Regions from separate parts of the Candidatus Villigracilis affinis genome, predicted to be linked through region 1. Evidence: a T-box and tRNA genes for the amino acid it is inferred to sense, from the RefSeq annotation. Region 1 holds a T-box; the other holds one or more tRNA genes.
The links. The T-box of region 1 lies ahead of pheS (phenylalanine--tRNA ligase subunit alpha). A T-box ahead of a tRNA ligase gene usually reads a tRNA of that ligase, here a tRNA-Phe.

Region 1 (4,400 bases):
AGCGTGCGCGTATTTCCATCCAGCGTGGTGAGTTTCTCGCCATCTTTTGCGGCGCGGGTGCTGATCTTGATCTTCTTGTCGCCAGCGCGTGCTTTCAACACATCGTAATCAAAGGCGTGCAACGGTTCGCCGAGTTCGAGCATGGCGTAGTTGGTCGCATCGACCACGTTGTTGATCGGGCGTACGCCCGCGAGTTTGAGTCTGCGCTGAATTTGATACGGGCTGGGCTTGATCTCCACATTGCGGATCAATCCCGCCACGAAACGCGGATTGAGTTCGGGGTCGCTGATCTCAATTTCAACCAGATCGGTTATAGGTTGAAGGTTGAAGGTTTAGGTTGAGTGACTTGAACTTTCAACTTTCAACTCTCCGCCCGAGCATCGCCGCCAATTCACGCGCAATCCCAATCACATTGGCATTGCGTGCCATGTTCGGCAGGATGGAAATATCCAGCACGGCATCGCCCAGGTAATCAGCGAGCGGCATGCCCACGGGCGCATCATCGTCGAGGATGATAATGCCGTCGCTTTCTTCGGTGATGCCCAATTCTTTTTCGGAGCAGACCATCGAGTACGAGTCCACGCCGCGGATCTTGGCGCGCTTGAGTGTCATCAGCACCTGACCATCGGCGTGACCGTCATAGAGCGTCGTGCCTTCTTTTGCGTAAGCCACCTTGATGGGCTTCTCCAATTTGCCTGCGCCCTTCAAATGGAAGATGTTTGGCGCGCCTGTGAGAACCACCTGATCCTGCTGACCATCATACAGGTCGAGCAGAGTCAACTTATCAGCATTCGGATGCGCTTTCACTTCACGAATTTCCGCCACGACCAGTTTCTCGCGATCCCAGCCGATGCCGTTGGTCTTGAACTCGTGCTTCTCGCCTTCCTTGTAAACAGGCATGGGCAAGCCGACGTAGAGAATCTCGTCCACTTCCATGCCGGCGAGGGTCAACTTACGGGCAATGTCCTCAACAGACAGTCCGCTCAAATCGATGAAATCTTTTAACCAAGATAAAGGTATTTTCATAATGTAACTCCTTGTGGAGATGAATAGAGAGTAGATGATCAGAGAGTAGTGAAGGGCTAGGTTTCAGAAGTTTCGATGTTGTAGGGTTCGGCTTCTTCACGAACTTTGTGATTTGCACCGGGTTCGTTTTCGCCTTGTTTGCTCTTCTTGAGAAAAGCAATATAGCCATTCAACATTTTTCGATCTCTTCGCCTTCACTTTCCAATTCTTTGTATACCGTTTCGGCGATCAATCCTGCTTCAAAACAGACGATCAAGTGACTGAGAGTTTCTTCCAGAGAGCCGCGGGCGTTGTAACAAAAGCGGACGTTATCCTGGTAATAGAACCGTCCATGTCCTTCAGCAATATTGGCTGAGATGCTTGTTGATGAGCGGCGTATTTGCTGGTTCAGACTCCACTTTTCTTCTTGAGGAAGTAAAGGCAAGACCTGCTTGTAAATTTTTACAGCAAAATCCTTTGCTTTTTCCCAGACTTTCAACCGCTTCAATCCGTCCACGCTCATAACTATTCTCTACTCTCTTTTCTCTAATCTCTTATCACCTAGAATTGTTCCAAAAATCTCACATCGTTACCCCAGAAGTAACGGATGTCGCCGACTTTGTTTCTCAGCATCAACTGACGTTCAGGTCCCATACCCCAGGCGAAGCCAGAGTAGACCTTCGGGTCGTAGCCGCCGTTCATCAACACATTCGGGTGAACCATACCGCAGCCGAGGATTTCAAGCCAGCCCGAATTCTTGCAGACCTGGCAGCCCTTGCCACCGCACACGAAACATTCCACATCTATTTCGGCGGAGGGTTCCGTGAACGGGAAGTACGAAGCACGGAAGCGCAGCCGCGCGCCTTCACCGAACATGCGGCGCACAAAGTCTGCGATCGTGCCTTTCAGATCCGCGAAGGTGATGTTCTTGCCAACCGCGAGTCCTTCCACCTGATTGAACTGCACTTCAGACCGCGCCGTGATCTGCTCATAGCGGAAACACATACCCGGCAGCGCAATGCGGATCGGCGGCGGGTCGCTCGGATTGGTCGCAGCGAATTTACGCATCGCGTGGATTTGTCCCGGCGATGTATGTGTGCGCATCAAAATCGGATTATCACCGCGGTTTTCCGCTTCTACAAAAAACGTATCCTGCATATCGCGCGCAGGGTGATGCAGCGGGAAATTCAGCATCTGAAAATTCATGTCATCGGTTTCCACTTCGCGCGAAGTGAACACCTGAAAACCCATCTCCGCCAAAATCGCCAGCACACGCCGCAACTGCTGTGTGGATGGATGCAGCCGCCCGATATTCTTCGCGCGCCCGGGCAGGGTCACATCCAATTTTTCTTCGGCGAGGGATTTCGCCAACGCGGCATTTTTCACCGCTGCGGCTTTTTCCTCCAAAGCGGCTTCCAGCGCCACCTTCACACGGTTCGCCGCCGCGCCGACAACGGGTCGCTCTTCCTTTGAGAGTTTGCCCAAGCTGGAAAAGACTCCCATCAATTCCGAACTGCGACCCAAGTGGGTCACGCGCCATGCCTCAACAGCGGCGGGATCATCCACAACAGCCAGTGACTCCAATGCGGCTTTTTCGATTTCGTTTAATTTGTCTTGCATATATGCCTCCAAAACTAGATGGTAGAGATTAGAGAATGGAGACTAGTAACTACTCATCTACTCTCTATTCGTCTACTCCCTGCTCTTTACAAACAAAAACCTCCCGTCCACAATGGGACGGGAGGAGAAGTTTCCCGTGGTACCACCCAAATTCACCATCCTGTTTAGGACGATGCGCTTTGCGCTGACTAACATCAGCCTCTCCGCTAACGTGGAGAATACGGTTCAGACTACTAGAATTCATTCACCTGAACGGCTCAAGAGGGAACTTCAACTGATTTTCGTCGGGTGCAATTTCACCGCTTGCTTTGCACGTCTCTGGCAACTTCCGTCAGTTTACTTTCCTCTGTCACAGCCTTTTTGATTGGTTGCCCGTAATTATCTGCGGAATCAGGCTTCTGTCAAGTGCGGGCGGGTGGACTTGTAAAGACTCATGAAGAACAGGATAAATCCCAGCGGGGTGGTGATGAGATACAGAATCCAGTTTGTCTGCCATTGCAGGTTGAGCGATAGGGCAAGCGCATACAAGATGACATTTACAACAGGCAGTGTAAACAGGCTGAGAAATTTCCAGGCGGGGATCGGGGCTGCGAATTGATCGAGCAGTGACCCATCGCTTTCTTTTTTGAGAAAATTTCTCAAGCCGAAATAGACCAGTCCAAGCAGAATGGGTAGGATGATGACGGCGATGGGGGCGGCGGGTACAGTGACAAAAATAAAATAGAGGACAAACAGCGACGAGATCAGGATTGTCACCCAGCGTTTGGGTTGAAACGGCGCGGATGCGCTCCAGTTTGCCAGCCAATATGCAATGATGACCAGGGTGGTTGTGACGAATGAGAATTTCGCGTACTCTGCAATAGACGCGACTCCTCCATCGGGCTCAAGCCACCAGTTGATCGCCCAAAGGGCCGAACATGCCCCGATGATGGCGGCCAGTTTCAAGGTCGAGAAAGAGGCGTTGGTTGATAATGATCGTTGAATCGCGTACCATCCGATCCAGACCGTGATGGGTGCGTGCCACGCGAGTCCAGTAAATGAGATCGAGAGGGGCAGCATTTCGTAGGTCGTTTGCACGATGAGACCTTCAGCCAGCCAGCCGAATGCCGCACCCGCAAGAAACAGCGGCCAGATGGATTTGATCTTGAATTGCGCAACGAGGACGAGAAAGATGTAGGCCATGAGCGAGTAGGCGATCCATGCGCTGACCCAACCTTTGAGTGTGTCTTCGGGGCGGATGCGCGCCCAAAAAAGATGCTCTGAAAAAAAGACGAAGATGTAACCTGTGGCAAGAACGAGCAGGATGTTTTTGAATGTCTTCATGGAATCAATACAGATTCCGCATGGGAAAAGTTGCTGATTAAAAAAATAATCAGGTCGCCCTGAGCGTAGCAATGGCCTTGATTTCAGCCCTTGCTCTTGGATCAGCGTGCGTAACATCAGTTCTTAAAACGAACTCACCCTCAGAAGATCAATTCTGGGATGAGTTCGTTTTAGCGAAGATACAAAGGGAGGTTTACGGACAACTGATCTTGTATTTTGTTTCGGCAACTTTCCCGTTGGGTGTAACCGTGATCAGTTTTACCCAGAAATCTCCTGCGGCGGGGCTGGGAGTGAAATTGGCGTCAACTTTTTTCGTGTCGGCTTTATCGAATTCCAAAGTGTAGGTTCCCATGGAGCCGCCTTGTTGGGTTTCGAAATACCAATCCACTTTAGTTGGGCCGTTGACGGTGATGCTGCCGTTGATCTTGATCGGCTGCAGTGGACCAAGACAA
Region 2 (4,400 bases), on a different contig from region 1:
CAAAGTACGGCCTTCCAGGCGTTCATCATCAGCCTTGAAAGATTTGTACACTCTGCGATACGGTGTTTCAATGAAGCCATATTCATTTACACGGGCAAAGGAAGCCAAACGACCAATAAGACCAATGTTTGGACCTTCAGGGGTCTCGATCGGGCAGATACGTCCGTAGTGGGAGTGGTGAACATCGCGCACGTCGAAACCAGCACGTTCACGGCGAAGACCACCCGGACCCAACGCGGACAAAGTTCTCTTGTGACGCAACTCAGCCAACGGGTTGGTCTGATCCATGAACTGTGAAAGTTGTGATGAGCCGAAGAATTCACGCAACGCGGCAACCACGGGGCGAATATTGACCAAGGTCACAGGAGAAAGCTGTTCCTGATCACGAATGGACATGCGCTCTTTAATCACACGTTCCATACGTCGCAAGCCGATTCTCAACTTGTTCTGGATCAACTCCCCTACTGTCTTGACGCGGCGATTGCCCAAATGGTCAATATCGTCAGGGCGCTCCGCACCATTATTGATCTGAATCATACGGCGAATCAAACGAATCACGTCATTTTTCGAAACCGTACGATGCGGGATCGGAATATTCAAGTCGAGTTTTTGATTCAACTTATAACGGCCCACGCGTTCAAGGTCGTAATGGCGTTGGTCAAATAACTGCTCCTCGAGAAACTGACGGGCATTATCGAGTGTTGCAGGGTCGCCGGGGCGCATCTTTTTGAAAAACTCAATCAATGCGGCATTAGGGATGGTCTGATTGTACTGACTCCAATCAGGTTCCTGCTTGAGCGAAGACGCAATGAACATACGCTCAGGGTTGTTATCCACATCCTTGAATATGGAAAGAATCTCTTCATCTGTACCGAATTTGATGGGGGAATCTTTCAGCCCATCATCCACGGCAGCAAGAGCACGCAGGAAAACGGTAATTGGAACCGTGCGTTTGCGGTTGAATTTCAAGATGATATAGTCGGACTTACGTGTTTCAAACTCCATCCACGCGCCGCGATCCGGGATCAATTTCGCCATGGCCAAAGGACGGCCGGTTGCACGGTCCGCAGGTGCTTCAAAATACACACCAGGAGAGCGGATCAACTGGGAAACTACGACGCGTTCAGTGCCATTTACAATGAACGTGCCTTTATCAGTCATCTCAGGAAAGTCACCGAGGAAAATATCCTGTTTGATCGGCTCCGGAACATCCGGGCCAGCTAACAAGACAGAGACATACAATGGGCTGGCATATGTCAAATCACGTTCGACACATTCCTCAATCCCATGTTTGGGCTCGCCAAACCAATACTTGAGTCCCCACTGCTGCGACTCAGGGCCTCTGCTTGGGAAGAACAACTTCATTCCTTTGTTATAAGACTCAATGGGAGAGATCTCATGAAAAAGATCGTTCAACCCTTCCTTCTTGAGTCTTTCAAACGAATCAAGTTGTACTTCTATTAAGTTGGGGAGCTCTAACTTTACTGGAATACGTGCGTAGGTTTTTTGGGGCAAAGAAGATGCCATTCTTCTCTCCTGACTTGTGGCTGGGTTATAAAACGATTTTAACTGTCCCACTTGGACAGCGACCTAACATTATATCGAAACGAATATAAAAAGTCAAGCTACATTTGATATTGAATATCATTCAAACGAATTCGCATGCTTTTCTTGACAATCTCTATAAGTACGTGTAAAATCACGACCGCTTTACAAAAGATGGTTTTGCCGAGATAGCTCAGTTGGTAGAGCACACGACTGAAAATCGTGGTGTCCCCAGTCCGATCCTGGGTCTCGGCACTCTGGCTGAAGTTTAGCCAAGAAATGCGGGCGTAGTACAGTGGTAGTACGTCTCCTTGCCAAGGAGAAGGTCGTGGGTTCGAATCCCATCGCCCGCTCAATAAAAGAGAATGGTGATTAGCAACATTCAATCAATATTTCTCATTCAATAATATGGCGTCGTGGCCAAGTGGTAAGGCAAGGGTCTGCAAAATCCTCATCAGGGGTTCAAATCCCCTCGACGCCTCTTCAAAAGCAAATCATAAATGATTTGCTTTTTTTGTTTCACTTTTCTTATGAAAAATCCATGAAAAAAGTCTATAATCAAATAGAGGAAAAAAACCTGAACAGATCATGAAGAATTCACGATCATCATCTGCATTAAGTATCTCCCTTACCTATGCCATCATAGGGGCCTTATGGATTCTACTTTCCGACCGAATAGTTGCTTTTTTATTCACCGACCCATATCAACTATCCATCGTTCAATCATATAAAGGTTGGTTTTTCGTTCTCATTACTGCTCTCGTTTTATTTATCCTGCTAAAGAACAGAAAAAACATCCTACAAACTGCAGAACAAAATTTTTCAGACTTGTTTGAATCCACAACAGAAGGGATTTTCAGATCCTCCCCTGAAGGGAAATTCATTAATGTTAATACTGCCATGGCGGCACTGTTTGGTTATGAAACGCCTGAAGAAATGATCGAACAAATCAGTAACATCAGCACACAAATTCACCTATCGATGGAGAGTCGCCGCGAATTCACAGAAGCACTGACCCAGCAAGGATATGTGGAAAAGTTCGACGCAAAAAACCTGCGAAAAGATGGAAGCATAATCTGGACCTCCACAAATGCCCGTGCTGTAAAGGGTATTAACGGAAAAATATTGTATTACGAGGGTTTCGTCACAGATATTACAAAGCAAAAAAATGCCGAAAACGCAATACGCGAAGCTGAAGAGCGCTATCGCACCTTGGTTGAAAAACTACCAGCAGTCATTTTCATGGACATATTCAATGATTCCCAATCCACTCGATATATGAGCCCGCGGCTCAAGGAGCTACTTGGCTATAGTCCGGAAGAGTGGGCAGCTGGTGAAGACATGTGGGAAAACTCACTTCACCCGGATGACCGCGAACGCGTCATTGCCGAGGATATCCGAACGGACGAGACTGGAGAGCCGTTTCGCATTGAATATAGATTACGTCATCGTGACGGTCATTATGTCTGGATCAAAGAAGATGCTTCGATCATTAAAGACGAGGGTGGAAATCCCCTCTTCTGGCAAGGCACTCTTCTGGATATTACAGAGCAAAAAAACTCAGAAAGGGTAATGAAGGAAAACGAGGTCAGCTACCGTGAACTATTCAATAGCGTGACCCAAGCCATTTACATTCAGGATAAAGAAGGAAGATTCCTTGATGTTAATGACGGCGCAATGAAGATGTACGGTTATCCACGGGAGTTTTTTATTGGAAAAACACCAGAGGTATTGAGTGCACCCGATAAAAACGATCTGACAAATCTCGTCAAAAGGATCGAACACACTTTTAACGGGGAGCCGCAAGAATTCGAATTCTGGGGAATAAGAAGCAACGGCCAGATATTTCCTAAAATCATCACCTTAAACAAGGGAACTTATTTCGGACAGGATGTAATTATCGCTATTGCACAGGATATTACGGTTCGAAAACAAGCAGAGATCTTGCTTGAGCGCCAATTAAAGGAATTGACCATCCTGCGGGCAACGACCATGGCGGGCACACAGAGCAACTCGGAAAATGACATTATTGAACAAGTGACAAGGATTACTGCCAGCATATACACGGACGTATGCGGAATTTTACTTTTGAACGAACAGGGAACCATGCTAACCCCTCACCCATCTTATGTAGGTGCTGATATTTCCAAATGGAAAAACGGCTACCCGATTACAGGTGGAATTACAGGGAGAGCAGTGCGGACCGGCAGATCCATCCGCATTAACGACATCACACAAGATCCAGATTACATTGAAATATTATCAAGTATAAAATCGGAAATATGCACCCCATTTCGAGTAAATGAACGGATCATTGGTGTTTTTAATGTAGAAAGCAAACAGATTAATGCCTTTGATGAACAGGATGAACGTCTGCTCAATACAATCGCTGGTGGCTTGGGAACCGCAATTGAGAAGCTTCGCCTCACTAGAGCAGAACAGATTCAACGTCAACGCGAAACAGCGATACTGGACCTGATCCGTATAGCCGCATCATCACTGGACCTCGATCAGGTTCTACAATCCATTCTTGATCAACTCATTAAAGTGATTCCATCAGACGGCGGCAGCATCCAGCTTTTAGATGCAGACTACTTGACTATTTCAGCATCTGCCGGATCAATAAATTTCGTAAAACCTGAGCCGTTCCTGCTTGGAGAATTGCCGCTCAACAACCACGTTATTACTGAGCAGCAAACTGTCCGGATCGACAATACACTCCTTGATACGCGTTATAGGTACCTTGGCGAAAATTCACAAATAAGGTCATTTCTGGGAATCCCGTTGATTGCCAAGGGTAAATCAATAGGAATGATCGCGCTCGAAAGTTTTCAAACATCTCACTTCACACAGCA

Region 2: it encodes a tRNA-Phe, which carries the amino acid that the T-box ahead of pheS (phenylalanine--tRNA ligase subunit alpha) is inferred to sense. The anticodon was not compared.

Annotation. Positions count from the first base shown of each region.
Region 1 covers NZ_JADJKT010000027.1:132,715-137,114, forward strand. Annotated here, with positions in the region: gene IPI86_RS13075 (phenylalanine--tRNA ligase subunit beta) at 1-260, opposite strand, end outside; gene IPI86_RS13080 (hypothetical protein) at 355-1,026, opposite strand; gene IPI86_RS13085 (four helix bundle protein) at 1,196-1,528, opposite strand; gene pheS (phenylalanine--tRNA ligase subunit alpha) at 1,567-2,625, opposite strand; T-box leader at 2,736-2,987, opposite strand; gene IPI86_RS13095 (hypothetical protein) at 3,016-3,948, opposite strand; gene IPI86_RS13100 (hypothetical protein) at 4,142-4,400, opposite strand, start outside.
Region 2 covers NZ_JADJKT010000007.1:91,547-95,946, forward strand. Annotated here, with positions in the region: gene IPI86_RS05250 (DNA-directed RNA polymerase subunit beta) at 1-1,527, opposite strand, end outside; tRNA gene IPI86_RS05255 (tRNA-Phe) at 1,728-1,800, shown strand; tRNA gene IPI86_RS05260 (tRNA-Gly) at 1,827-1,898, shown strand; tRNA gene IPI86_RS05265 (tRNA-Cys) at 1,956-2,026, shown strand; gene IPI86_RS05270 (GAF domain-containing protein) at 2,134-4,400, shown strand, end outside.